2 regions of the Rhodoplanes sp. P11 genome follow, and region 1 is predicted to be linked to the other one. Evidence: riboswitches for the same ligand, from Rfam matches in the RefSeq annotation. Region 1 holds a riboswitch; the other holds the start of a gene.

What was found. A riboswitch is a leader RNA that binds a small molecule or an ion and turns the genes downstream of it on or off. The one in region 1 is predicted to bind glycine.
Region 2: it holds a riboswitch for glycine, as region 1 does, so the genes downstream of both, gcvP (aminomethyl-transferring glycine dehydrogenase) here and ACFQUV_RS07900 (D-amino acid dehydrogenase) in region 1, are expected to answer to the same signal.

Annotation. Positions count from the first base shown of each region.
Region 1 covers NZ_CAXWGY010000001.1:1,735,275-1,749,804, forward strand. The annotation lists gene ACFQUV_RS07865 (LysR family transcriptional regulator) at 93-980, opposite strand; gene ACFQUV_RS07870 (sulfurtransferase) at 1,095-2,015, opposite strand; gene petA (ubiquinol-cytochrome c reductase iron-sulfur subunit) at 2,236-2,769, shown strand; gene ACFQUV_RS07880 (nitrogen fixation protein) at 2,789-3,160, shown strand; gene ACFQUV_RS07885 (DUF2892 domain-containing protein) at 3,444-3,635, opposite strand; gene ACFQUV_RS07890 (Crp/Fnr family transcriptional regulator) at 3,912-4,547, opposite strand; gene ACFQUV_RS07895 (DUF3830 family protein) at 4,923-5,339, shown strand; glycine riboswitch at 5,587-5,688, shown strand; glycine riboswitch at 5,690-5,780, shown strand; gene ACFQUV_RS07900 (D-amino acid dehydrogenase) at 5,837-7,255, shown strand; gene ACFQUV_RS07905 (sodium:alanine symporter family protein) at 7,423-8,802, shown strand; gene ACFQUV_RS07910 (MFS transporter) at 8,923-10,239, opposite strand; gene ACFQUV_RS07915 (SMP-30/gluconolactonase/LRE family protein) at 10,626-11,621, shown strand; gene ACFQUV_RS07920 (CaiB/BaiF CoA-transferase family protein) at 12,018-13,214, opposite strand; gene ACFQUV_RS07925 (hydroxymethylglutaryl-CoA lyase) at 13,245-14,180, opposite strand.
Region 2 covers NZ_CAXWGY010000016.1:280,319-294,848, forward strand. The annotation lists gene ACFQUV_RS13050 (ABC transporter ATP-binding protein) at 1-339, opposite strand, end outside; gene ACFQUV_RS13055 (ABC transporter ATP-binding protein) at 336-1,130, opposite strand; gene ACFQUV_RS13060 (ABC transporter substrate-binding protein) at 1,236-2,486, opposite strand; gene ACFQUV_RS13065 (Xaa-Pro peptidase family protein) at 2,732-4,153, opposite strand; gene ACFQUV_RS13070 (GntR family transcriptional regulator) at 4,639-5,634, shown strand; gene ACFQUV_RS13075 (flavin reductase family protein) at 5,822-6,370, shown strand; glycine riboswitch at 6,502-6,588, shown strand; gene gcvP (aminomethyl-transferring glycine dehydrogenase) at 6,913-9,804, shown strand; gene ACFQUV_RS13085 (HAD family hydrolase) at 9,906-10,601, opposite strand; gene ACFQUV_RS13090 (sulfite exporter TauE/SafE family protein) at 10,677-11,456, opposite strand; gene pheT (phenylalanine--tRNA ligase subunit beta) at 11,453-13,870, opposite strand; gene ACFQUV_RS13100 (endonuclease domain-containing protein) at 13,875-14,378, opposite strand.

The sequences.
Region 1 (14,530 bases):
CCCGGAGAAACGCTTTGTGGTGATCGCGGCGATCACGCCCGGTGATCACGGCCGGCGATCGATGTGGTGATCGCGGTGGTCGCCCGACGCCTTCACTCGGCCGCGATGGCGGCCGGGCGGCTCTCCCGCATGGCCGCCACGAAGGCGGCCAGCGCGCTCGACAGGCGGCCGTCGCGGCGGCGGATCAGCACGGTGTCGACCCTTGCGTCGGCGGGCGGCAGCGCATGGACGCGGACGCGCTCCGCTGGCCATACCGGCCCGAGCAACGCGCGTGGCAGCAGGGTGACGCCGAGCCCGGCGGCGACACAACCGAAGATGGCCTCCAGGGTGCCGAACTCCTGCACCCGCAGGCCGACGATGCCGCGCCGCGCCAGCACCTCCTCCAGTCGCTGCCGGTACGAGCAGCCGAGCCGCAAGACGACGACGCGCAGGTCGCCTGGCGACGGCCCGGCGTCGAGCGGTGGCGCGTCGGGCGCCGTCATCACCACCAGCTCCTCACGGAACATGGTCTCGGACACGAGGTCGGAATGGTCCACGGGGCCGCACACGAAAGCTGCCTCCAGGTCACGCCGCAGCACGCGCTCGATCAGCTCGGCGGTGGTGCCGGTGCGCAGCATCAGGTCGACGTCCGGGCAGTCCCGGGTGAAGCCGGCGAGCCGCGGCGAGAGCCGCAACGCCAGCGTCGTCTCCAGCGCGCCGACCACCAGCGGGCCGTGCGGCGTGCCGTCGTCGCGGGCTGCGGCGGCGGCCTCGTCGATCAGGCCGGCGATGCGGTCCACATAGGGCAGCAGGCGGCGGCCGGCCGCCGTCGGCACGACGCCGCGGCTGTGACGGGCGAACAGCGGCGTGCCGATCTCCGCCTCGAGCGCTCGGATGCGCGCCGTCACGTTCGACTGCACGGTGTTCAGCGCCTCGGCGGCGGCCCGCATGCTGCCGAGCCGGGCGACGGCGGCGAACACGGCGAGGTCGGCGGGCTGCATGGGTTCTTCCTTCGACGGGCACGTCGGTCGAGCGTCGGCCGCCACGCCAGTCTAGGAAGCCTCGCCGCGCCCGTCACCCTGCCGCGGCGGCCGGCGGTGATCGACGCCCCGGGGTCACGGCCGCGGCGACGGTGTTCCGCTCTCGATCGGGGCCTCGGGACGCGCCGCCCAGGCGGCCCACGAGCCCTTGTAGAGCCGCACGTTGCGAAAGCCGAGCTCCTTCAGGATGCCGAAGGTCTCGGAGGCGCGGCCGCCGGTCTGGCAGTAGACGATCGTCTCCTTGGCGGGATCGAGCCCGGCATAGAGGCGGCGCAGCTCGGCGATGGGCTTCAAGGCCATGCCGCGGGTGTCGGCCACCTGGCGGCGGGCGATCTTGAGGTTGGCGTCGGGATCGATCCAGTTCTCCTCGTAGGGGATGTTCACGGCGCCTGGGACGTGACCGGCGCGGGCGGCGCGGACGTCGCGCCCGGCATATTCGGCGGGGGTGCGGGTGTCGACGATCTGCACCGCAGGGTCCTTCAGCCGCGCGATCAGCTCCTCGGTGGTGACGGTCATCCGGGGATCGGGCGTGAGCCGGACGACGGCCGGCCGCCGCCTGCCGTCGCCCGTCTCGATCGGCCTGCCGGACTCGTGCCAGCCCTCGATGCCGTCGTGGAACACGGCGACCTGGCGGCCGCCGAAGTACTGCACGGCCACCATCGCCGCATAGGCGCGCGGGCTGCCGCGGTTGGCGTAGACGACGATCTCGCGGCCGAGGTCGAGCCCGGCCTCGGCGAGGCTCTTCTCGGCGCGCAGCAGCTCGCCGACCTCCTTGGGGGCCGGCAGGCGCAGCAGGCGGTCGGCGTCCGCGACCGTGACGGCGCCGGGCAGATGCGCCTGGCGGTACGCGGCGGCATCCCGGGCGTCCCAGACGAGGGCACCGCGGGCGATCGCCGCGGCCGTCCCCTCGGCATCGAGGATCAGCGGGCCGGCCCGCAGCGGGACCGCGATGGTCAGCAGCAGGGCGATCAGAGCGAGGCGAAACGAGACGGGCATCGGGCGGCCTCGGCGCGGGGGCGCAGCACAGCAGATGCGGGACCATCGGGGCTGCGGGGTGGCGGGTCGTTGATCCGGATCAGGCGTTGGTAGGGGAGCGCCCGCCCGCGAGGGCGGGCCGTCCGCGCCGTCAAGACATCTTGACGCTGCTTTTGCATGTTATTACATAACGAATATTCCCCTTATCGCGGGCGCCTCTGCGGTGCCCGGAGGTGCTTTCATGACCGCCATCACTGCCCCGAATCCGAGCCGGCGCGACTTTCTCTATCTCGCGACCGGGGTGGCCGCTGCCGCCGGCGTCGCCGCCGCGGCTTGGCCGCTGGTCGACCAGATGAACCCGGACCGCAAGACCATCGCGTCCGGGGTGCCGATCGAGATCGATCTCGCTCCCATCGCGCCGGGGCAGATCCTCAGCCTGATCTGGCGCGGCAAGCCGATCTTCGTGCGTCATCGCACCGCGCAGGAGATCGCCGCCGAGGAGGCGACGCCGCTGTCCGCCCTGATGGACCCGCAGGCCGACGCCGACCGGGTGAAGCCCGGCAAGGCGCAATGGCTGGTGGTGTATGCGAGCTGCACCCATCTCGGTTGCATTCCGCTCGGTCACCGCGGCGACTGGGGCGGCTGGTTCTGCCCGTGCCACGGCTCGCAGTACGACGCCTCGGGGCGAGTGCGGCGCGGGCCGGCCGCCCTCAACCTGCCGGTGCCGCCCTACAGCTTCGTCGACGACACGACGCTGCGGATCGGCGAGGCGTGAGATGACGCGAGGAGAGACGATGATGCGCATCGCGGTGGCGAGCGACGACTTCCGCACGGTGACGGCGCATGCCGGCAAGGCATGCCGGTTCCTGGTGTTCGAGACGGCGCCCGGCGCGGCGCCCCGCGAGGTGGCACGGCTCGACCTGCCGCCCGAGCAGTCGATTCACGAGTTCCGTGGCGACGGTCCGCATCCGTTGTTCGCGATGCGCGCCGTGATCGCCGGCAGCGCCGGTGCCGGCTTCGTCCGCCGGCTGGCGGGCCACGGGGTGGCGACGGTCACCACCGACGAGACTGATCCGGCGACGGCAGCCGCGCGCTACGCGGCCGGCACGCTGGCGCCCGCGGTGGCCGACGCCGACGCCGACGGCTGCGGCTGCACCTGCGGGTGAGGACGGCGAGCCGCTCGCCCGCCCGTGCCGCGGCATGCACTCTCAAAACGCGAAAACCGCCGGGCGGGGGATGGTCCCGCTCGGCGGTTTCGTCTCGCGGTCCGCGCCGGCGGGCCACGAGAGTTCGGCAGCTCGTGGGGTCCACCCCGGCGCGCTTGCGCCGCGCCGGGGGCACTCCGGAGCCGAGAGCGGCATCCGATCCAACTGGATCGGCCCTACTCTAGAAGCCCTTATTTGATCGCATTTTCGACGGCGAACCGGGTCCCACTTCGCGGAAAATGCTCTAGCTCTTGGCGGTCGGGCAGGTGTTGATGCCGAAGATCGTGTAGGCCGGGCAGTAGGAGATCGCCGCGGTGGCCAGCGGCACCAGGCCGATCCAGGCCCACATCGGGCCGCCGGTCAGCGCCCAGTAGACGAGGCCGAAGCCGACCACGGCCCGCACCAGCCGATCCATCATTCCCATGTTTTTCGTCATGACAGTCCTCTCGCTCGCTTCGATGCACAGGATGAAGTCGAGACGTAATCGCGGGAGCGCCGGTCGTCTGTGACGAAGTCACCAATCCGGCGCGGCCGTCGATCCGGACGGATGGCGACGATCGCCGCGGAATGGCCGTCGTCACGTCGGACATCGCCGAAAAACGGCGGAGCGACGCGGCCGCGGAGGCATTGTACGCCGGAGGGGCGGTGCCGTCGCGCGCATTCGGCAGCGGCGATGTCGCAGCGTCATGTCTCGCCGACGAAGCGTCGCCGTTCAGGCGTCGCCCGGGCCGGCGGTGCGGCGCAGGGAGGCGGCGTCGCGGACCTCGATGCGGCCGCGCGCGAGCGACACCCAGCCACGCCGCTCGAATGTCTTGAGATGCCGGCTGATCACCTCGCGGGCGCTGCCGATCTCGGCGGCGAGCTGCTGATGGGTGATCGACAGCGCGCGGCGATCGGCGGCGAGCGCCAGGAGCCGTGCGGCCAGGCGGCTCTCGATCGACTCGAAGGCGACGTTGCGGATCACCCGCATGAGATCCGCCATGCGCTCCGCATGGGCCGTGAACACGAAGCTGCGGAAGCGGCCCGAACGGGCCATCAGGGTCTCGAAGGCGGTGTCGGTCAACGCCACTGCCTCGACGGCGGTCTCGGTGGTGGCGAAGGCGCTGTAGCGGTCGGCCGCCAGCAGCGCCATGGTGGTGAGGATGCAGATGCTGCCGGGTCCGAGCCGATACAGCACGATCTCGTTGCCGTCGCGATCGAGCTGATAGACGCGGATGCGCCCTTGCCGCACCAGCAGGAAGGCGCCGCACGCCTGGTGCGGCTCGAACACGGTGGCGTCGGCCGGCAGCGCTACCGAAGCGGAGGCGCCGGTGAGGATGGCGCGCTCGTCCGGTGGCAGCGTGGACAACGGCGAAAACTCCGCGAGCCAGCCGGGTGAGGGGGTGTTCACGCGCAGCCCCCTCGGGCATCACCGGCGCGGCCGCGGCCGCGCAGCCGGGGGCCATGCGCCGCCGTGCGGCGGGCACGGCCTGCCACCGCTGCGGCGCGGTTCGCCCGCTTGCTCGATGCTCGCATCATCACCGATCCCTATCAGCCGGCCCTGGCCCCCTCAAGCCGGCGACGAGCGAGCCGCCGCGGCACCGTGAACGTGCGAGCCGGGGTTGCGTGGCGGCCGATGCTTCGCCTAGATCACCCGGCGCGCCGCCGCCGCGGCCGCCCGCCGCGGAGGCGGCTCGTCGACCGCCCCGCCGTCCCGTCCCACCTCGACCTCCGAGCACGCCCCATGAGCGACCTGAAGATCATCGCCGGCCCGTTCACGTTCGACGCCCGCTTCGAGCGCGCGGCGGCGCCTAAGACCTGCGCGGCCTTCATCGAGCGGCTGCCCTTCGTCAGCAAGGTGGTGCATGTGCGCTGGAGCGGCGAGGGCGTGTGGATTCCGCTCGGCGACTACAGCTTCGGGGTCGACTACGAGAACCACACGAGCTTCCCGGCGCCCGGCCAGATCATCCTCTATCCGGGCGGCATCAGCGAGACCGAGATCCTGCTCGCCTATGGCGGCGTGCGCTTCGCCAGCAAGGTCGGTCAGCTCGCCGGCAACCACTTCATCACGCTGACCTCGAACCTCGACAAGCTGCCGGAGCTCGGCCGTCTGGCCCTGTGGGAGGGCGCCCAGCCGATCCGCTTCGAGGCGGTCCAATAGATAAAGGACTTTCAGAGCGGAACACGATCCCGTCGGATCGGATTCCGCTCTGGAAGGCGTCCGCCCGGATCGATCCCGAGAGTCGCGCTCGCAAAACGTCCTCGGCAGTAATTCGACACCGCGACTGGGTCGATGTCGTCATTTTCAGACAATTCGCACAGGTTTCGCTGTGCCGTTCTTCGCCATTCGTCTGATGGATTCACGCCTTGACGTCTGGTGGTCGTCATGAGACCGTTTCTCGTCGCAAAACGACGATGCGGGAGAGACCGGCCGAGGCCGCGAGCCAAAGCCGGCGCCGACGGAGCAACACCCCCGGAAACTCTCAGGCACCCGAGACCGCATCGATCGGACACTCTGGAGAGAGGCGTTTCGGACGCCCACCGAAGGGGAAGTTTCGCCCGGCGACGGGCGGGATAAGCTCTCAGGTACCGTGACAGAGGGGGCCACCGGATCGGACATCGTCCGGTCCACGGCTCCTCGTGTCACGGAGGGCGAGCATGCCCCACACTCCGGTCGATCCCATCTCTGCTCATCACGATTCTGATCATCACGTCGCCGATCATCACGCTTCCGTTCATCAGGTCTCTGATCATCCTCTCTCCGCGCACGACGTCTCGCCGTCTCCCATCGCGGCGCCGCTCGCCGGCATCCCGCAAGCGGCGGCGGACGGCGCCGGCCGTCACGTTGTCGTGGTGGGGGCCGGCATCACCGGCGTCACCACGGCTTACGAGCTGCTGACCCGCGGCTACGCCGTGACAGTGCTGGACCGGCAGCGCTATCCGGCGATGGAGACCTCCTTCGCCAATGGCGGCCAGCTCTCCGCCAGCAATGCCGAGGTGTGGAACAGCTGGGCCACCGTGCTGAAGGGCCTGAGGTGGATGTTCAGGTCCGATGCGCCGCTGCGGCTCGGCCTCGCGCCGAGCTGGCACAAGCTGTCGTGGCTGGCCGAGTTCATGGCCGCCATCCCGCGCCGGGAGCCCAACACGATCGCCACCGCCCGGTTGGCGATCGCGGCGCGCGAGCGGCTGTTCGCCATCGCCCGCCAGGAGGGCATCGACTTCAGCCACGAGACCCGCGGCATTCTCCACGTCTATCGCGATCGCGCCGGCTGGGAGCACGCCGCCGCGGTGAACCGTCTGCTCGCCGCCGGCGGGCTCGCACGTCGCCCGGTCTCCGCCACCGAGATTCACGACATCGAGCCGAGCCTCCATGGCCGCTGGTACGGCGGCTTCCTGACGCCGTCGGACTCGACCGGCGACATCCACATGTTCACCCGTCGGCTCGCCCAGGCGTGCCGGCGGCGCGGTGCCCGGTTTGTCCAGAATGCCGAGGTGACCGCCGCCTCGGCCGACACGCGGGGCGTGCGCCTCGGCTGGCGCACCGGCGATGACGTCGGCGTGCTCACGGCCGATTTGGTCGTGGTTTGCGCCGGCGTCGGCAGCCGCCGCATCGCCGCGATGCTGGGAGATCGCCTCAACGTCTATCCGGTGAAGGGCTACTCGATCACGGTCGAGCTGCACGACGACATCAGCCGACGCGCCGCGCCGTGGGTGAGCCTGCTCGACGACGAGGCGAAGGTGGTGTCGAGCCGGTTGGGTCCGGACCGCCTGCGGGTCGCCGGCACCGCCGAGATCGCCGGCTTCGGTCTCGATATCCGCGCCGACCGCGTGCGCCCGCTGGTGGAGTGGACGCAACGCCTGTTTCCGGCGGTGGCGACCGACCGGGTGATTCCGTGGGCGGGTCTGCGGCCGATGATGCCCGACATGATGCCGCGCGTCGGTCCCGGTCGGCACGCCCGCGTGTTCTACAACACCGGCCACGGTCATCTCGGCTGGACGCTGGCGGCCGCGACCGCGGCGCTGGTCGCCGATCGCATCGCCGGCGATCCGGCGGGCCGCCTCGATCGCGCCGCGTAATCGCGTCCGTCGCGCGTCGGCGCGCGGTTGCGACGCGCGCCAGTCGACACGCCGAAGGCGACCTGCACGCGGCGATCGCATCGCCGCGGCAGCCCTCGACCATGTGATTGCTTGCACCGCCACACGAACGACGCGACAACGCGCAACGACGCGCAAGGGAGGAACGGATGGACGCCTTCACCCACTGGCTCAATGTCGTCAACGGCGTGGTATGGGGCGTCCCCATGCTGATCGCCATTCTCGGCACCGGGCTCTATCTCCAGATCCGGCTGAAGTTCATGCCGATCGCTCGTATCGGCCACGGCTTTCGGATGGTCTGGGACGGCCGCCGCTCGGCCGAGACGGCAGTCGGCGAGATCAGCCCCTTCGCGGCGCTGATGACGGCGCTCGCCGCGACCGTCGGCACCGGCAACATCGCCGGCGTCGCCACCGCGATCGCGCTCGGCGGCCCCGGCGCGCTGTTCTGGATGTGGTGCACGGCGCTGGTCGGCATGGCCACGAAGTACGCCGAGGTGCTGCTCGCGGTGCATTACCGCGAGGTGGACGAGCGCGGCGAGGCGGTGGGTGGCCCCATGTACGCCATCAGGAACGGGCTCGGCCCGCGCTTCGCGTGGCTCGGCGTGCTGTTCGCGGTGTTCGGGGGCGTCGCCGGCTTCGGCATCGGCAACATGGTTCAATCGAACTCCATCGCCAGCGTGATGGACACCACCTTCGGGGTCCCGAACTGGGTCACCGGCGTGGTGCTGAGCGGCATCACCGGCGCCGTCGTGCTCGGCGGCATCCGCCGCATCGGGGCGGTGGCGACCGCGCTGGTGCCGTTCATGTGCGTCGCCTACGTGGTCGGCGCCCTGCTGGTCCTCGTCATCTTCGCGGATCGCGTGCCGGGCGCGCTGGCGCTCGTCTTCCAGCACGCCTTCACGCCGGTTGCGGCGACCGGCGGCTTCGCCGGCGCCGCCGTGTGGGCGGCGATGCGCTACGGCGTCGCCCGCGGCGTGTTCTCCAACGAGGCGGGCCTCGGCACCGCCGGCATCGCCCAGGCGGCCGGCAAGGCGAAGAGCCCGGTGAACTCGGCGCTGATCGGCATGATGGGGACGTTCATCGACACCATCGTGGTGTGCAGCATGACGGGCCTGGCCATCATCGCGTCGGGCGTGTGGTCGAACGGCGAGTCGGGCGCGGTGCTGTCCACCTCGGCGTTCAGCGCCGCACTGCCCGGCATCGGTCAGTACGTGCTGGCCGGCAGCCTGATCATCTTCGCGCTGACCACCATCCTGGGCTGGGCCTATTACGGCGAGAAGTGCTGGGAGTTCCTGATCGGCGTCAAGGCCATCACGCCGTACCGGGTGCTGTGGACGATCGCCGTGCTGATCGGCACCGTCACCCATCTCGACACCGTGTGGTTGATCGCCGACACGCTCAACGCCCTGATGGCGGTACCCAACCTGATCTCGCTGGTGCTGCTCTCGCCGGTGGTAGTGGAGCTGACCCGCGCGCATTTCGCCGACATGGCCCGCCGACCGGCCGAGGCCGCCGTCACCGAGCTCTGACCCGACCGGGTCCCTCGTTCGCCGACCCGTCAAAAAGAGCGGCCCGCCTTCGGATCGTCTCCGGAGGCGGGCCGCGTCGTCATCGCCGGTCTGGCGCCGGCTGGCCGTGCAGGCGGCCGTTTACGAGACGGCCGGTTTCGCCCTCACGGGCCGATCGTCCGCGCGGGCGACCGACTGCTGGTAGCGGATGATGCCGGCCAGCAGCGCGACGGCCACGAAGCCGAACAGCGAGATCGCCTGAAGGCCCGGGTTGACGCTGCCGGTTGCATCCTTGAGGGCGCCGACCACGTACGGAGCTACGAAGCCCGACAGGTTGCCGACCGAGTTGACCACCGCGAAGGCGACCGCGACGGCGCCGGCGCTGAGCAGCGACGGCATCAGCACCCAGAACACCGGCACGGTCGAGAACACGCCGACGGCGGCGAGCGACAGGAACGCCAGCTTGAGGACCGGCACCGAGACCAGTGTGGCACTGCCGAGCCCGATCGCCGCCAGGCTGAGCGGCAGCAGCACATGGAGCCTGCGCTCGTTGTGCTTGTCGGAGTGGCGGCCCCACAGGACCATGCCGATGGCGCCGCACATCGGCGGGATCGCGGCGACGAATCCGGTCTGCACGAACGACAGCCCGAAGTCGCGGACGATCTGCGGCAGGAAGAAGCTGATGCCGTAGTTGAACGCCGTCACGCCGAAATAGACGACGCACAAGAGCAGGATGATCGGGCTCTTCATCACGTTGAGCACGCCGTGCGGCACCAGCGCGGTCGCGTTCTCGCGCTCGCGGCGCAGCTCGTCGGCCAGCCACGCCTTCTCGTCGGCGTCGAGCCATTCGGCCTTCTCGGGCGTGTCACGCAGCAGGTAGATCACGACGAAGGCGACGAAGACGGACGGCAGACCCTCGATGATGAACAGGAGTTGCCAACCGTGCAGGCCCCACATTCCGTCGAGGCTGAGCAGCCAGCCCGAGATCGGCGAGCCGATCACGCTGGCAACCGGCATCGAGGCCAGGAACATGCTGTTTACCTTGCCGCGATGTCGGCTCGGCAGCCACAATGTGAAGTAGAACGCGATGCCGGGGAAGAAGCCCGCCTCGGCGGCGCCCAGCAGGAAGCGGATTGCGTAGAAGCTCCACTCGTCCCACACGAAGGCCGTGGCGGCGGAGAGGATGCCCCAGGTGATCATGATCCGGGCGATCCAGAATCGCGCACCCACTTTTTCGAGGATGATGTTGGATGGCACCTCGAACAGGAAGTAGGCGATGAAGAAGATTCCGGCCCCGAGCCCGAACACGGTGTTCGAGAAGCCGAGATCCTTGCTCATGGTCAGCGTCGCAAAGCCGACATTGACCCGGTCAAGGAAGCACAGAATGAAGGAGACTACGAGAATCGGCAGGAATCGTCGGATGACTTTCGTCGTGGTTCTCTTTTCGATGTCTTGCATGCCCCACCTCGCCGGTCGGTGATCGCTGAGCCGTCGCTCGACTCCCGAGCTTTGGACGGCAGGCGCAGCCTGCGCCTTGTCGGTTCCGAGGAGGCGTCGTGTTTCACGAGGCGAAGCATCGTGTTTGAGGAATTGCGGCGACCTCTCCGAGGGAGGACCGTCGTGAGCGGCAAGATCACGGGTCGGCTCCTTATCCATACTCTGTATCGAAACTGGAGTGATCGTGAAGAAGCGGTCGTTTTCGACGGCTGCGACCGTGCGCGGTGTGGTCTGGACGCGACGTCGTCTCGGCGGGAGGCCGGCGCGAGCATCGCGCCGACCCGTCGTGCTCGACACATCGCGCCCGCGGCGGACGACCGCGCTCATCTGCGCGGAGGATCGAACGCATGTCTGAAGACTTCACCCTGGATCTCGGCGCGGTCGGGTTCGTCGGCCATGACCTGATGCGGCCGGAATGCGTGCTCGCCACCCGCTCGGGTCATCTCTACTGCTCCGACTGGCGCGGCGGCGTGGTGCGGATCGGGCCCGACGGCAGCCGCCGGGCGATCGGCTGCGCGGCGCGCCGCGAGGACACCGACTTCATGCCGAACGGCATCGCGCTGCTGCGCGACGGCAGCCTGCTGGTCGCCAATCTCGGGGCCGAGGGCGGCGTCTGGCGGCTCTACCCGGACGGCCATCGCGAGCCGTGGGCCATGGAGGTCGGCGGCGAGCGCGTGGCGGCCGCGAACTTCGTGTGGCTCGACGATCGCGAGCGGGTGTGGATCACCGTGATGTACCGCTCCAATCCCGGCGCCGGCCGCAAGCGGCTCGGCAAGGGTGCAGCCGCCGACGGCTACATCGTGCTGGTCGAATCGGTCGATCGGCCGCAGACGGCCCGCATCGTCGCCGACGGGCTCGCCGCCACCAACGAGTGCCGCATCTCGCTCGACGGCAAGTGGCTGCTGGTGAACGAGACGTTCCACAAGCGCATCGTGCGCTTCGCGCTGGCCGATGACGGCTCGCTCGGGGCCCGCGAGGTGTTCGCCGAGTTCGACGACGACACGCTGCCGGACGGCATGACGCTCGACGCCGAGGGCGGGCTGTGGATCACCGGCATCGCCGCCAACAAGATCATCCGGGTGATGCCGGACGGCCGTTGGCACCTGGTGGTGGAGGACAGCAATGCGGACCACATGGCGGCGATCCGCAAGGCGATCGCCGACGGCACTCTCGACCGCGTGCTGTTCTACAAGAACCCCGCCAAGGTGCTGCCGAACGTCACCAGCCTGGCGTTCGGCGGCCCCGATCTGCGCACCGCCTATCTGGGCTCGGTGAGCGGCGACAGGGTCGCGTACTTCCGCTCGCCGGTCGCCGGCGTGCCGCCGGCCCACTGGGACTGGTGAAGCATCGATTATTCTGGACGATGGTTCGGGCGCGCGGGTCGTGAGGCTCGCGCGCCTTTTCGTTCGACCGGCGCGAGGTCGGGACACAAAAAAAGCCGGGCCGCAGAGGGGGACGCGGCCCGGCAGGCGGCGGATCGATTGCTCGTGGCGGCGATCGATCCGCCGGCGCCGCCCCGCCGGTCGGGTCGGCGCCGAAGTGGTGTCTCAGACGAGATCCGCCTGATCAGTTCGGTGGTCTTTCCGGAAGCCGCGAAGCGGCTATCCGGAATCCAGCCGAGGACTCCGAGTTTGCCGCGGGATTCCGGGTTCGCGGCGGAGCCTGCGCCCGGACGGCGCGAAGCGCCGATCCGGGTGCCGCGCCCCGGAATGACGCGAACTGATCACTCGAAAACATTATCAGACGACGCCCTCCCGGTGGAGCCGCGCGATCGCCTCGGCGTCGAGTCCCAGGAGCTCGCCATAGACCTCCTCGTTGTGCTCGCCGAGCAGCGGGGAGGGCGTCCGGATGGAGGGAGGCGTCGCCGTCATCTTGAGGTGCGAGCCGGTGAGCTTGAGGGGGCCGCCCTTCGGATGCCGGGTCTCCACGAACATCTCGCGCGCCTCGGCGATATGCGGGTCCTTGACGATGCGGTCGATGGTGTTGATCGGTGCCGCCGGCACGCCGGCCGTCAGCATGCGCTCGACGATATCGTCGACGGTGTGCTCCCGGGTCCACGCCTCGACCAGCGGCTTCACCTCGGCGTGGCGCTGCACGCGCTTCGGGTTGGTGTCGAACCGCTCGTCGTGGATCAGCTCCTCGTGGCCGATCACGCCGCACACCAGCGCCCACAGCTTGTTGTTGGCGGCCCCGATGACGACGCGGCCGTCCTTGGCCTGGAACGAGTCGTAGGGATAGCAGGCTTCGTAGCGGTTGCCGATGCGCTCGGCCACCTTGCCGGTGGCGAGATAGATCTGGGTGATGATCTCCATGCTGGCGACGACCGAGTCGACCAACGCGATGTCGACCTTCTGGCCCTCGCCGGTCTGATCACGATGGCGCAGCGCCGCGAGAATCCCGATCGTCACCGAGAGGCCGGCGAGCACGTCGCCGATGGCGGTGCCGGTGCGGGTCGGCTCGCCGCCCGGCCAGCCGGTGGTGCTCATCAGGCCGCCCATCGCCTGGCCGATGATGTCGTAGCCGGCGCGCAGCCGGTAGGGGCCGGAATGGCCGAAGCCCGAGACGGCGCCGTAGACGAGCCGCGGGTTGATCTGCTTCAGGGTCTCCCAGCCGAGACCGAGCTTCTCCATGGTGCCGGGCCGGTAGTTCTCGACGATCACGTCGGCGTGCTTCACCATGTCGAGCAGGATGTCGCGGCCCTTGCCCTTGAGGTTGAGGGTGACGCCCCGCTTGTTGCGGTTGAGGTTCATGTAATAGGCGCTCTCGCCGTTCACGAACGGAACGTAGTGCCGGCTGTCGTCGCCCTTGCCGGGCTCCTCGACCTTGATCACGTCGGCGCCGAGATCGGCCAGCATCATGGTGCAGAACGGGCCGGCCAGCACGCGGGTGAGATCGATGACGCGCAGCCCCGACAGGGCGCCTGCGGTGGTGGTCATGGGACGAACGTCCTCCTCGATTGAACTCTGTCAGGCGCACTGCGGGAAGGCATGCAGGTCGGTGCGCTTGCCGGAGCGCGCGACCTGGCCACCCACCGGGCGGCCGAGCAGTGTCGTCAGTCCGCGGGCGAGCGGCAGGATGGCATCGAGGTCGACCCCGGTGGGGATGCCGCACGCCTCCAGCATGTGCACCGTGTCCTCGGTGCTGATGTTGCCGGTGGCGCCGGGCGCGTAGGGGCAGCCGCCGATGCCGCCGAGCGACGTGTCGAAGCTGTCGATGCCGGCATCGAGCGCCGCCATCACGTTGGCGAGGCCCATGCCGCGGGTGTCGTGGAAGTGGACCGTGAACGGCACGCCGGGAAATCGATCCCGCACGGCGCGGCAGAAGCGATCGACCTGACGCGGATGCGCCATCCCGACGGTGTCGCACAGCGTCACGCCGACCATGCCGAGATTCAGGTAGGTCTCGGTCGCCCACAGCACCCGGTCGAGCGGCTGCTCGCCCTCGAACGGGCAGCCGAACGCGGTGGCGATCGAGCCGGTGACGCGGATGCCGCTGCCCGCCATGGTGCCCATCACGTCGCGGAAGCCGGCCAGCGACTCGTCGCAGGTCATGCGCATGTTGGCGAGGTTGTGCTTCTCGCCGATCGACATCACGAGGTTGATCTCGTCGACCTTCGCCTCGATGGCGCGCAGCGCGCCGCGATTGTTGGGCACGAGCGTGGTGTAGACGACGCCGGGCTGGCGGGTGATTCCGGCCATCACCTCGGTGGCGTCGCGGAGGTTGGGGATCGCCTTGGGCGAGACGAACGACGTCACCTCGATCTTGGCGACGCCGGTGCGCGACAGGGCGTCGACCAGCGCGATCTTCCGAGGCGGCGGCACGAAGGTCTTCTCGTTCTGCAAGCCGTCGCGGGTCGCGACCTCGTTGATGAAGACTCTCGTGGGGGTGGTGGTCGTGCCCATGCCGACTCTCCTCTGTCGGCCCGTGCCCGGCCGGACGCGGACGCACCGGCCGCCGTTCGCGGGGCCGATAGACACGACGGGTCTGCGGCGCGCACACGGGCTTCAGGTTCGAGGCGGACAGTGGCGCCGGGGGACAGGCGTGGCCATCAGCAAGTGGCGGGGCCTGACCTCGCCGATGGCGATGGCCGGCGCACGGGCTGCGGGCGTATGGTTCGACTCGTCGTAGGTTCCGAGCGGGACATCGCGGTTCGCACCGGCCCATTCAACGAAGTTCGCCGCTGGAACGGCGCGCCGCGCGCCCGCCGCGCGCCTGCCGTCCATCCGTCCGTCGGTGCGCCGCGGTTTCGAAC
Region 2 (14,530 bases), on a different contig from region 1:
CCAGTCGTAGTCGCCGGAGGCGTAGCTGCCGAGCTCCAGGTTCTCCCGCACCGTCAGGTCCGAGAACACCTTCTTGTCCTGGGGAATGTACTTGATCCCCAGATTGGCGATCGTGTAGGCGGGCTGCCCCACGAGGTCGACGCCGTCCGACACGATGGTGCCGGACCGCGGGTGCAGGAATCCCGCGATGCTCTTGAGCAGGGTCGACTTGCCGGCGCCGTTGCGGCCGACGCAGCCGACGACCTGCTTGTCCAGGACGTCGATGCTGACGTCGAACAGCACCTTGGACTCGCCATAGGAGGCGTTCAGCCCGTTCACCACCAGGATGGGCTTGCTCATGACGCGACGGCCTCCGCCTGATCGGGCGTCGCGATCTGCCAGTAGCTGCGACGCACCTCGGGATGCCGCAGGCACTCCTGGCACGGCCCCTCGGCGATCACCCGGCCCTCGTGCATCACCGTGAGGCGTTGCAGGAAGTCCTGGACGTGGGAGATCTTGTGCTCGACGATCAGGATGGTCTGGCGCCCGACCCGCGCCTTGAGCACCTCGAGCAGCATCTTGATCTCGGATTCGGCGAGCCCCGCCAGCGGCTCGTCGAGCAGCAGCAGAGACGGATCGGCGAGGATCGACATGGCGATCTCGAGCCGCCGCTTCTCGCCGAGGCTCAGGTTCTTCACCAGGCGGTCCCGCACGTCGGCGAGATTGAAGGTCTCGAGGATCTCGACGATCTTCGGCTCGTTGCGGCGACTGCGGCAGGTGTTGAAGAAGAGTGCCGGAAGCGACGGCTTCTCGTGGGCGCGATACCAGGACAGCACCAAGTTGTCGATCACCGTCAGGGTGTCGAACGTGGCGGTGAGCTGGAACGTCCGCATCATACCGAGATCGACGCGCTGCTCGGGCGGCATGCGGGTGACGTCCTGGCCCTTGTAGAAGACCCGCCCCTCGTCGGGAATGTAGTAGCCGGTGAGCAGGTTGAAGAACGTTGTCTTGCCGGCGCCGTTCGACCCGATGATGCCGGCGACGTCGAACTCGTTCAGCACGAAGTTGACGTTGTTGACGGCAACGAGGCCCTTGAACCGCTTGGTGACGCCTTCCGCCCGGATGATCTCGGCGCGCGGATCGGTGTTCACGATGTCCCCCGTGTGTGGCCCCTCCGGCGTCCGGGGCATGCCGGCCGCCGGAGGAAGGTTGAAGGGGTGGCCGGCCCGGCCGGCCACCATCGGAGAGACGTACGCTCAGTAGCCGAGCGACTTCAGCGGCGGGAGAATCTGGTCGCCACCCATGGACCCTTCGACCGTGAACAGGTCCCAATCGCCCTTACGATCGGCGGGGCCTTTGCCCTTCACCAGGAAGGCGCCGTACTTGAACGCCGCCTGGTTGTCCTCGCGCCAGGAGCCCGGGCCCTTGACCGAGTCGAACTTGCCGCCGTCGGCCTTGAGGGCCGCCGCCACCTTGGCGGCGTCGAACGACTTGGACTGCTCGAAGCCACGGAACATCTCCATGTAGGCGATGTAGGCGATGGCCGCGTAGGCATCCGGCGGATAGCCGTACTTGTCTTGGAACAGCTTGGTGAATGCGGCCGCCTTCTCGGCGACACCGCTGTCGCCGAGGGCGGACAGGTCGTAGTAGAAGTAGTGCATCGCGTAGACGCCTTGCAGCGCCTCGGGCGGCAGGCCCTTCGCCACCACGTTGGTGATGAAGGCGTTGAAGATGGTCATGTCCTTGTTCAGGCCCATCTGGTGAGCCTGCTTGAGGAGCGCGACCGAGTCGGCGGCGAACTGCGCGGCGATGAACACGTCGGGCTTCGCGGCACGGACCTTCTGCAAGATCGTGGTGAAGTCGCTGGTGCCGAGCGAGGCCTCGTCGTAGCCGACGATCTCGGCGCCGTGCTCCTTGGCGGCCGCATAGACGCCGTCACGGATGTCCCAGCCCCACGAGTCGGACCGCGCGAGGAAGAAGATCTTCTTCTTGCCGAGCGTCTTCACCGCCTGGGTGCCGGCCGTGTAGCCGACCGTCCACGGGCTGTAGGCGGCCGCGAAGGTCGACGGCGCGATCTTGCCCTTCTGGAACGCCTCCTTGGCCATCACGCAGACGGGGAAATAGGCCATCGGCTCACGCGACACGATGGCGTTGATGGCGTAGGACAGCGGCGCCCAGGTCTGGCCGCCGACGCCCTTCACGCCTTCCGACATCATGTAGCGATAGCGGCGGACGCCGACATCGAGCTTGGCCTCGTCGTCGTCCACCATGCCTTCGACCTGGACCTTGCCCCACGGCATGTCCAGGCCGCCTTTCTTGTTGATCACGTCGACGGCGAGCAGCGCACCCTGCTTCTGGGTCTCGGCGACCGCCGCGAACGGACCCGTCAGGGGCAGCAGAATTCCGACCTTGACCTTGCTGGGACCCGAAGTCTGAGCCGGGGCGGGGCTGGTGGCGAGGACGCTACAAAGGGCAGAAAGTGCGAGCAGACCCCATAGCCTCTTCATGTCCGCTTTCCTCTCGATCTAGCGATGGGAGTGGGGAACAGCCAAGTAAAATCCGTGGTTATTCTGTCGAGACTGCAACACTCCGGAATGGTCCGCAATGCGGTAATCGGCGCGGCCCACGCTCCGGAGTTCGAAATGCGCAGGCCCGGCGCGCGCGCCTGCGGGAACGAAACGTCCGCCGGCGTCGTGACGCCGGCGGCTCGGGACGGACGAGACGCGACCGTGCGCGCCTCGTCCTTTCCACATCAGCGCAAGACCGACGGATGATGCATGCCGGGCCGCTCGTAGTTGCCGACGGCCTCTTCCATGTGCTCCATCAGCGTGAACACGATCGGGCCGTTCGGGCCGACCAGCACGTTCTCCTCGAGGCGCGTGGTCTGCTCGAGCTGTGGATGGCCCGCGAAGGTCTCGATCGCGAAGTACATGTTCTCCTTGATCTCGGCCGGCTGGCTGAGCGAGTAGGCGCGCGAGATCCACATGCCTTCGTACAGCGTGATGCCGATCGAGTGGGCGAACTGCTGGAGCGTCACCGTACCGTATGTGTCGTCGTCGTACTCGGGGAACTTGGCGGCGACGTCGGCGGTCGAATTGCCGGGCTTCAGCATCTCGATGCCGGCGTACATCGAGTCGTAGGTCTGCTTGTAGAGGTCGATCTCCTTCTGCGTCATCTTGGCGGCGCACTTGAAGCAGCGCACATAGTCGATGAAGTAGCCGGAGGGACCGACCGCGTTGATGTCGACGATGACGAGATCGCCCTGGCGGATGATCTTGTCGGTCGCCCACCGGCGGTACGGCGAGGTGTTGCCGCCCGACGCCACGATGATGTCGTAGATGATCTCGCAACCGAGCCTCAGCATCAGCTCGTGCACCTTGGCCTCGATCTGGCGCTCGGTGACGCCCGGCTTCAGCCATTCGTGCTTGATGTGCCACATGGCGGCGTCGCCGATGGTCGACGACTGCTTCAGCAGCTCGATCTCGTCGATCGTCTTGACGACGCGGGCTGCCGACATCGCCGGCCAGCCGTTGACGATGTTGATGTTGAACTTCCGGAAGGCGTCGAGCGACGGCATGTCGAGATTGTCGATGCCGACCTTCTCCTTCTCGACGCCGTACTCCTTCAGCACCTCGTAGATCGAGGCGACCATGCGCTCGGCCATGTAGGGAACGGCCGACTCGGCCCACTGCCAGGTCATGGCGGGGCGAATGTTGTCGCGCATCATCAGGCCGGGATCGTTCTGCGGATCGATCTTGCGCTCCTTGGCGCCGGCCGCGATGGCCGCCGAGCCCTTGAGGCCCTCGGCGATGTTACTGCCCCGGGTCTTGTGCATCCACGGCAGGTCGATGCGGGCGCACTGCATGTCGGAGCCGGCGGTCTCGAACAGGATCGGATCGCCGCCGCGCGGCAGCACCGCGTAACGGATGTTGATGTTGTACTTCCAGTTGCCCTGATACGAGCCGGTGATGTAGCGGATGTTGGCGCCCGCATAGAGCACGAGCGCGCCGAGATCGTGAATCTCCATCTGCTGGCGCGCGCGCTCGAGACGTTGACGACGGAGCCGCTCGTAATCGACTCGGTACTGCCAATCACAGCCCTGCGCCGGGTAGACACGGCGCGGGAGCTGATGATGCGGCTTTCCGAGAAAGGCGTGGTCGAGTTCATAGCTCATGGAGCAGCTCCTCGTTGGACCGACTTCGAGGTTTAGGCGAAGGACACGAAAGTGGACGGATGGACGAAGGAAGCCCGAACGCAAAGTGATCCGAGCGGTTTGAATTATAACCGTCGACTCCCCCGAGGGAAGCGAACGGCGATGTCATCCGTACGGTGCAGCCCTGCAAATTTGGACGACGAGGAGGACGCCGGCGGGTGCTTCGACAGGCGCGGGGCGGCGCCGTCGCGCCACGACCGGAGATGGCGGACGCCACGATTCGAGGCCGGGCTCCGGCAGCGATCGCGGAAAATTCCCACGCCGGCCGACACCGCTGCGCGGTCGTGTCGCCGCGACGGGCGTCTGGCGCCGCCCACCGAACACCGTTAAGGTTTTGTCGACGCGACAGGGGGTCGCGGATCGCGGGTCGTCTCTCGCGGCGCAGCAAGGAGCCGCCGCCGCGCGGCGACCCGACGACGAGAGAGCCGCCGACGGGAATTGCCGAGATGGTCCAGACTCGCACCGAGCGCACCGCTCGATCGAAGCGCAAGGTGGCGGCCACGCCGGCCCCGCCGCAGGACGAAGAGGCCCCCGCGGCGGCCCGGGCGTCCGCCCTGCGCGGCACGACCCCGCGCAGCACCTCGCCGCGCAACACCGCGCCGCGCAACACCGCGCCGCGCAACACCACGCCGCGCAGCACCACGCCGCGTGACGGCTCTACACGCGCCTCCGACGGGCGGGCGACAGACGGGCGCGCGACAGACGGGCGCGCGGCCAAGAGCAAGACCCGGACCTCGCGGCCGTCGTCGCTGTCCGAGCACGCCTATCAGCAGATCAAGGAGCTGATCCTCACCCTGTTCTTCCTGCCGGGGCAGTATCTCAACGAGGCGGCGATCTGCGATCTGCTCAAGCTCGGCCGCACCCCGGTGCATCAGGCGTTGCAGCTCTTGCAGGTGGAAGGGCTGGTCGAGGTGGTGCCGCGCAAGGGCGTCATCGTCCGCCCGGACTCGATCGGCGAGGTGGTGGAGATCCTCGATGCCCGCATCTTGGTCGAGGTCGAGCTGGTGCGGCGCGCGGTGATCAACGGGACGCGCGAGGACCTGCGCGAGCTCGCCGCGATCCTCGACAAGACCAACCGTCGGCACGGCGGCGGCTCGATGGATGCCTTCGTGGAGGCGGACCGAGCTTTTCATGTCAAGCTGGCGGACATGTCGCGCAACGCCATCCTGGCCGATTTCGTTCGCCTGATGCACGAGCGGTCGACGCGGTTCTGGTACCTGCATCTGTGGCAGACCATCGACCTCTACGCCGCCGCCCGCCAGCACCGCACCATCCTGGAGGCCGTGGAGGCCCGCGATCCGGAACGCGCCGCCCGCGCCATGCGCAAGCACATCGACAGCCTGCGCGAGCGTCTCCAGCATCTGGTCGGCACCGCCCCGGGCCGCGGTGGCCGGGCGCTCGCCGCCCCCACCGTCGCTCGCGGCCGGCGGACGGACGCCTGACCGGCCTGCGGCTGATCAACGCGCGCCTGACGAGTGCGCCCGACCGGGGTGGCGCCGACCCGCGCGGGGTCGATCGGCGGGCCGCCCCCGGGCGGCCCCTGCTGCGCCGCGGAGCGCTTGATGTGGCGGTGCAAAGCTGGTTGATACCAGCGGCGGCCCGCCGGCGGCCGCCTGGAGCCGCGCCGCCATGCAGGACCTGCCCTTCGATCAAACCCGTTTCCGCCGCACGCTCGGCCGGTTTCCGACCGGCGTCGCGGTGGTCACCGGCGCCGGCCCGGACGGCGCGCCGCTCGGCATCACGGTCAGCTCGTTCAACTCCGTGTCGCTCGATCCGCCGCTGATCCTGTTCAGCATCGCGCGGCGCGCCAACAGCTTCGCAGCCTGGCAGGCGGCCCGGCACTATGCCGTCAACGTGCTCGGCGAGGACCAGGAGTGGCTCTCCGACCGCTTCGCCCGTCCGGCCGCCGACAAGTGGGAAGGGGTGACGGTCACCGCCGGGCAGCACGGCATGCCGGTGCTGCCGGGCTGCCTCGCGGTTCTCGAATGCGAGGCGTATGCCCGCCACGACGGCGGCGATCACGAAATCTTCGTCGGCCGCGTGCTCGGCCTGACGGTGGACCGCGACGGCCCGCCGCGGCCGCCGCTGGTGTTCTTCGCCGGCCGCTACCGCAAGCTGATGCCCGATCCGGCGGCCCCGGAGGCGGCAGGCGATTCGCTGGCCCGACAGAACGGATGAACTCCAGTTCAGTGGACAGCGCCGTCCGCCGGCCGGGGCACGCTTGACAGGCCGCGGCCTTGACGGCATCGATGAGCGGCCTAGATCAAGGAGGTTCCGCGTGCCCGCGGCCGCAAGGCCGTGATGTTCGCGTACCCGCGACGGGAGAGACCGGCCCTGCCGGCGCCGAAGGAGCAACCGCCCCGGAAACTCTCAGGCAAAAGGACCGTCGGGGGTGACTGAATCTGGAAAGTGATCCGTCCCGCGCTGCGGCGCGTGCGGGTCCGCCGACGGGATAACACTCTCAGGCACGAAGACAGATGGGGCGCCGAGGCGAGCCGAGCTTGTCGGGAGGCGCCCGTGTCCGATCACGGCATTCCGCGTCCACTGGTCCGGCCCGAGCCGCGTCCGTCCTCCCGTGAGGGCGAACCGGCGATCCGTCACGGCCATTCCGCTTGCTTCGTCTCGCCCGTCGTCGTCACCCGTCCCGTCCACCCGCGACGGTCCGGCCCGTGACGGCCCAAGCCATGGTCAGGACCGCGCCCATGAACGCCCCCATCCGGATGCACAGCGACACCGCCGCCCTCCCGTCCGCCGCGCCCGCCGCAACCGCGTTCGCCGATCGCCATGTCGGCCCGGGCCCCGGCGATGTCGACGTCATGGTGGAGGCGGTCGGAGCCAAGAGCCTCGACGCGCTCCTCGACGACGTGATTCCGGCGTCGATCCGCGACCAGCGCCCGCTGTCGCTCGGTCCCGCCCTGTCGGAGACCGCCGCCCTCGCCCGTCTGCGCGAGATCGCGGCCCAGAACCAGGTGTTCGTCTCCCTCATCGGTCAGGGCTACCACGGCACCGTGCTGCCGCCGGTCATCCAGCGCAACGTGCTCGAGAACCCGGCCTGGTACACGGCCTACACGCCCTACCAGCCGGAGATCGCCCAGGGGCGCCTGGAAGCGCTGATGAACTTCCAGACCATGGTGACCGACCTCACCGGGCTCGACGTCGCCAATGCGTCGCTGCTCGACGAGGCGACCGCCGCCGCCGAGGCGATGACGCTGGCCCGCCGCGCCGCCATCTCCAAGGCGAACGCCTTCTTCGTCGACCGCGCCGTCCATCCGCAGACCCTCGCGGTGCTGAAGACCCGCGCCGAGCCGCTCGGCCTGTCGCTCGTCGTCGGCGATCCCGAGCACGACCTCGATCCGGCCGCGGTGTTCGGCGTGCTGGTGCAGTATCCCGACACGTACGGCGCGGTGCGCGACTGGCGCGGCCTCTCGGCCCGCGTTCACGGCGCCGGCGCCCTGCTGGTGTTCGCCGCCGATCCGCTCGCCCTCGCCCTGCTGGTGCCGCCCGGCGAGCTCGGCGCCGACATCGCCATCGGCTCGACCCAGCGCTTCGGCGTGCCGATGGGCTATGGCGGCCCGCACGCCGCCTACATGGCGGTGCGTGACAGCCTCAAGCGCACCATGCCGGGGCGCCTGGTCGGCCTGTCGGTCGACAGCCGCGGCGCCCCCGCCTACCGGCTCGCCCTCCAGACCCGCGAGCAGCACATCCGCCGCGAGAAGGCGACGTCCAACATCTGCACCGCCCAGGTGCTGCTCGCCGTCATCGCCGGCCTCTACGCGGTCTATCACGGCCCCGAGGGGCTCACGGCGATCGCCCGCCGGGTGCATCGCCACGCCGCCGTGCTGGCCGCCGGGCTGCGCCGCCTCGGCCTCGCGGTGCCCGACACCGCGGTGTTCGACACCGTCACGGTGGCGGTCGGCGACCGCCAGGGCGAGGTGCTGGCCCGCGCCCGCGCCGCTCGCATCAACCTCCGTCCGCTGGCGCCGGGCGCCTTCGCGCCGGAGGCCGCCATCGGCATCGCGCTCGACGAGACCACCGAGGAGGCGACCGTCGAGGCGGTGTGGCGCGCCTTCGGCGGCACGCTGCGCTACGGCGAGATCGCCGCCACGGTGGACGACCACCTGCCGCCGCGGCTCGCACGCAGCTCGCGCTTTCTCACCCATCCGGTCTTCCATCGCTACCGCTGCGAGACCGAGATGCTGCGCTACCTGCGCCGCCTCGCCGACCGCGACCTCGCCCTCGACCGCGCGATGATCCCGCTCGGCTCCTGCACCATGAAGCTCAACGCCACGGCCGAGATGATCCCGATCACCTGGCCGGAGTTCGCCAACCTGCATCCGTTCGCGCCGGCCGAACAGGCGAAGGGCTACCGGGTGCTGCTCGACGAGCTCGCCCGCATGCTGGTCGAGATCACCGGCTACGATGCCGTCTCGCTGCAACCGAACTCCGGCGCCCAGGGCGAGTATGCGGGCCTCTTGGCGATCCGTGGCTACCACGCGGCGCGCGGCGAGCCGCACCGCACCGTGTGCCTGATCCCCTCCTCGGCGCACGGCACCAACCCGGCCTCCGCCGCCATGGCGGGCATGAAGGTGGTGGTGGTCGGCTGCGACCGCGACGGCAACATCGATCTCGACGACCTGACCGCCAAGGCGACCGCGCATGCCGACACGCTCGCCTGCGCGATGATCACCTATCCGTCGACCCACGGCGTGTTCGAGGAGCACATCCGCGACATCTGCGATGTCGTCCACGCCCATGGCGGCCAGGTCTATCTCGACGGCGCCAACCTCAACGCCCAGGTGGCGCTGGCGCGCCCCGGCGCCTACGGGGCCGATGTCAGCCACATCAACCTGCACAAGACGTTCTGCATCCCGCATGGCGGCGGCGGGCCCGGCATGGGGCCGATCGGCGTCAAGGCGCATCTGGCGCCGTTCCTGCCCGGCCATCCGGCCCTCGACGGCGGCACCGCGCCGGCCGGGCCGGTATCGGCGGCGCCCTACGGCTCGGCGTCGATCCTGCCGATCTCCTACGCCTACATCCTGATGATGGGCGATGCCGGGCTGCGCCGCGCCACCGCGGTGGCGATCCTGTCGGCCAACTACATCGCCCGGCGGCTCGCGCCGCACTTCCCGGTGCTCTACAAGAACCACAACGGCCGCGTCGCCCACGAGTGCATCGTCGACCCGCGCGCCCTCAAGGACAGCACCGGCGTCACCGTCGACGACATCGCCAAGCGGCTGATCGACTACGGCTTCCACGCGCCCACCGTGTCGTTCCCGGTGGCCGGCACGCTGATGATCGAGCCGACCGAGTCGGAGTCGAAGCGCGAGCTCGACCGCTTCGTCGACGCCATGATCGCCATCCGCCACGAGATCGCCGCCGTCGAGGCGGGCCGGCTGACCATCGAGCAGTCGCCGCTGCGCCACGCGCCCCACACGGTGCACGACCTCGCCGACGACGCCTGGGACCGCGCCTATTCGCGCGCCGAGGCGGTGTTCCCCGAGGGGGTGTCGCGCACCGACAAGTACTTCGCCCCGGTCGGCCGGGTCGACAACGTTCACGGCGACCGCAATCTCGTGTGCTCCTGCCCGCCGGTGGAGAGCTATGCGGAGTGAGGCGGACGGCAGCGCCGCCCGGCTGATCGAGACGGCGTGGGCGGCCACGATGTGGCCGGCGATGATGTGACCGGCAATGATGTGACCGGCGGCGGCCGCCTTCACCCGATGGTGTCGATCCAGGCGGGCAGCTCGGCGAGGCCGGCGAGCCGACGAAAGCGCGGATGCGCCTCCGGCGGCGCCGCGCACTCGTGGCTCCAGGCGAGATCGTGCGGCACGAAGGCGGCCCAGGCGCCGGCCGCGAGCGCCGGCAGCACGTCGGAGCGCATCGAATCGCCCGCCATCACGGCCGCCTCGGGCGCCACCCCGTGCCGCTCGAACAGCCGGCGGAAGGTCGCCGCCGTCTTGTCGCTGACGATCTCGATGTCGGCGAAGCGATCGCCGAGGCCCGAGGCCGCGAGCTTGCTCTCCTGATGCAGCAGGTCGCCCTTGGTGACCAGCACCAGCCGGCCGCGCCGCGCCAGGGCGTCGAGCGTCGCCTCGACGCCGGGCAGCAGCTCGACCGGATGCGCCAGGATGGCCCGGCCGGCCGCCAGGATCTCGGCCACCATGCGGCTCGAGATCCGGTCACCACCGAGCGCCACGGCGGTCTCGATCATCGAGAGGGTGAAGCCCTTGGCGCCGTAGCCGTAGTGGCGCAGGTTGCGGGCCTCGACGGCGGCCAGCGTGGAGCGCGCCAGGCCGGCCTCGGCGAAGGGTTGCAGCATGCGCACCAGCGCCGCCTCGGCGGCCTCGAAGTGGCGCATGTTGTGCCACAGGGTATCGTCGGCATCGAGACAGATCAGACGGATCGGCATGGCGATCGCTCTAGCAGCGGATGCGGGGCCGCGCCACGCACCAATCATGCACCCCGACCGTGCCCGCCCCCACCGCTACCGGAGAATGCCGTCGAACAGGGGCAGGCTGAACAGGCCGGTCGCCGCGATCAGCCCATAGGAGACGGCGCGGAACACCCGGATGTCGGCGAGCCCGAACATGTGGGCGCCGATGAACAGGCCGAGACCGTAGATCGGACCCATCACCAGCGCGAGGCCCAGCACCGCCTTGGTGAACATGCCGACCACCGCGTAGGCGGTGACCGACAGCACCATCGAGAGCGCGAAGTAGAGCACGAGGTTCGCCCGCACCAGCGCGGCAGGACCGCCGCTGCCGAGCCAATACAGCACCACCGGCGGACCGCCGGTCTGCGACATGCCGCTGAAGAAGCCCGCCACCGCGCCGACCGCGACGGTGAGCGGCTTGCGCGGCTTGCCGCGGAAGCGCCAGCCCGACATCACCACCACCAGCATGCCGAGCACCAGCAACGCGACCGCCCAGCGGATTCCCACCGGATCGGCATGGACCAGCACGAAGGTGCCGGTCGGCAGGCCGACCACGGTGCCCATCAGCATGGTGCCGACCTCGCGCTTGTCGGCGGTGCGCACCGCGCCGGGGATCAGGCCGGCCGACATCACCACGTCGACCGCGAGGAGAAGCGGCGCCGCCAGGCTCGGCGCGATCACGGTCGAGGCGAGCGGCACGAAGATGAGGGCCGAACCGAACCCCGAGAAGCCGCGCGACAGCCCGGCCACGAAGGCCGCGACCGCCACGAACGCGATGGTGCCGACCGTGTAGCTGCCGAGACCGAGAGCGAGCACCAGCTCGCCCATCATGCCCTCAGCACGCCGCCGGTCCGCCGTCCGACCTCGCCCACCACCTTGCCGACCACGGCATCGATCTCCTCGTCCGTCAGGGTCTTCTCCCGCGGTTGCAGGGTGACCGCGATGGCGACCGACTTCTTGCCGGGCTCGATGCCCTTGCCCTCGTAGACGTCGAACACCGTGATGCCGCTGATCAGCTTGCGGTCGGCGCTCTGGGCGGCGCGCACGATCTCGGCCGCCTTGACGCCATGGTCGACCAGGAAGGCGAAGTCGCGCGTCAGCGGCTGGAAGGCCGGCAGATCGAGCGGCGGCTTGGCGCGCGTGGCCTTGGCCTTCGGCTCCGGAATGCGGTCGAGGACGATCTCGAAGGCGACCAGCGGGCCGGACACGTCGAGCGCCGCGAGCACGCGCGGATGCAGCTCGCCGAAATGGCCGAACACCAGCTTCGGCCCGAGCTGGAGCGTGCCGGAGCGGCCCGGATGCAGCCACGACGGCCCGCCCGGCACCACTTGCACGGCCGAGGTCGCGATGCCGCAGGCGGCCAACACCGCCAGGGCGTCGCCCTCGATGTCGAAGGCATCGACCGGCGCGGCGCCGCTGCGCCAGTGGCGTCCGCCACCGCCGGCCCGCGCTAGGCCGCGCCGCACGCCGCTGGCGGCGATATGCTGATCCTCGGGACGGTCGCCGGCGAACACCTGGCCGACCTCGAACAGCGCCACGTCCGGGAAGCCGCGATCGGCGTTGCGCTGCGCCGCCGCGATCAGGCCGGGCAGCAGGCTCGGCCGCATGTCGGAGAGCTCCGCCGCGATCGGGTTGGCGAGCGCGAGCGCCGGCTGGCCGCCGCCGAACAGCTCGGCCTCGGCCTTGGAGATGAACGACCAGGTCACCGCCTCGGTGAGCCCGCGCGCCGCCAGCGCCCGCTTGGCGCGGCGGGTGCGGCCCTGGATCGTGGTCAGCACCGGCCGGCGGCCGCGGTCCTCGCGCGGAAACGGGGTCAGCGGCACGCGGTCGACGCCGACGATGCGCACCACCTCCTCGACGAGATCGGCGACGCCGTCGACATCGGGCCGCCACGACGGCACCGCCACCTTGAGGGTCTTGGGCTGGCCGGCGACGAAGAAGCCGAGACGCCCGAGCACCCGCTTGGCCTCGGCGAACGACACGTCGAGACCGGCGAGGCGCGGCAGCGCCTCCAGCGGGAAGTCGATCACCTTGTCGCGGATCGGCGGCTCGCCCGCCACCACCACCTCGGACGGCGTGCCGCCGCACAGCTCCATCACCAGATGAGTGGCGAGATCGAGGCCCGGCAGCATGAAGGCCGGATCGACGCCGCGCTCGAAGCGGTAGCGGGCGTCGGAGACGATGCCCAGCTTGCGGCCGGTGCGGGCGATGGCGATCTCATCCCACAGGGCCGATTCGATCAGCACGTCGGTGGTGCTCTCGTCGCAGCCGGAGGCTTCGCCACCCATGATGCCGGCGAGCGACTCGACGCCCTGCTGGTCGGCGATGACGCACATCGTGTCGTCGAGCGTGTAGGTCTTGCCGTCGAGGGCGAGCAGCGTCTCGCCGGCGCGGGCGCGGCGCACCACGAGGTCGCCTTTCACCTTGGCGGCGTCGAACACGTGCAGCGGCCGGGCGCGGTCGTAGGTGAGGAAGTTGGTGATGTCGACCAGCGCATTGATGGGGCGCAGGCCGATCGCCGCCAGGCGCTGCTGCAACCACTCCGGCGAGGGTCCGTTCTTGACGCCGCGTACCAGCCGCAGCCCGAAGGCCGGGCACAGCGACGGCGTGTCGCCGAAGTCGAGGCGCACCGCGACCGGGCACGGGAAGGTGCCCTTCACGGGCGGGATCGGCTTGTTGATCAGGGTGCCGACATCGGCGGCCGCGAGATCGCGGGCGATGCCGAGGACGCCGGTGCAGTCCGGACGGTTGGGCGTCAGGTTGATGTCGATCACGGCGTCGTCGAGCTTGGCCCAGGCGGCCCACGGCGTGCCGACAGGGGCGTCGGCGGCGAGCTCGACGATGCCGTCGTGATCGTCCGAGATGCCGAGCTCGTCGCCCGAGCACAGCATGCCGTGGCTCTCGACGCCGCGGATGGTGCCGACCCCGAGGGTGACCTTCTTGCCGGGAATGTAGGTGCCGGCCGGCGCGAACACGCCCTTCATGCCGGCGCGCGCATTGGGCGCCCCGCATACAACCTGGATCGGCTTGCCGGTGCCGGTGTCGACCAAGCAGACGCGCAGACGGTCGGCGTTGGGGTGCTGCTCGGCCGAAACCACGTGAGCGATGACGAAGGGCGCCAGCAGCTTGCCCTTGTCCTCCACCTCCTCGACCTCGAGGCCGATCATGGTGAGCTTGTCGACGATCGCCGCCAGCGAGGCGTCGGTGTCGAGGTGGTCTTTGAGCCAGGAGAGGGTGAATTTCATCTGATTAGAGCCCACCAAACCCGTCGTGCTCCTCCCCTTCCCCGCTCGCGGGGGAGGGTCGGAAGGGAAGTGCCCCAGACGGGGCATCGTTCAAGGGGTTCCCTCCCCCCTTGTGGGGGAGGGACAGGGAGGGGGGTGCGGCCCCCATCGCGGCGCCGGCGGCGCCCCGGATGACCGTCACGACACCAGCGAGATTTCGGAGCACCTGATCGTTGGTGAACCGCAGCACACGATAGCCTTGCGATTCGAACCAAGCATCGCGCGCCTGATCGCGGCGCTGTTTCGATTCGAAATCGTGGGTCTCCCCGTCCAGCTCGACGACGAGCCTCGCCGCATGACAGACGAAGTCGGCGACATAGGCTCCCATCGGCACCTGACGGCGGAAGCCGAGACCGTCGATCCGGTGCGCCTTGATGTGGCGCCACAGCAGAGTCTCGGCGCGCGTCATCACCTGGCGAAGCTGCTTCGCCCGCTTGCGCTGCCGATCGCCGACCCTTGCATGTGGCATCTGTCCGACCCCCCTCCCTGGCCCTCCCCCACAAGGGGGGAGGGAACAGGGCGGAATGCGCGGCACGCTCGTCCCCACGTCGCTGGCCTTCATTCCAGTCAATCACGAATTTGGTGCTGTTCCTCTCCCGCTCGCGGGGAACGGATTACGCA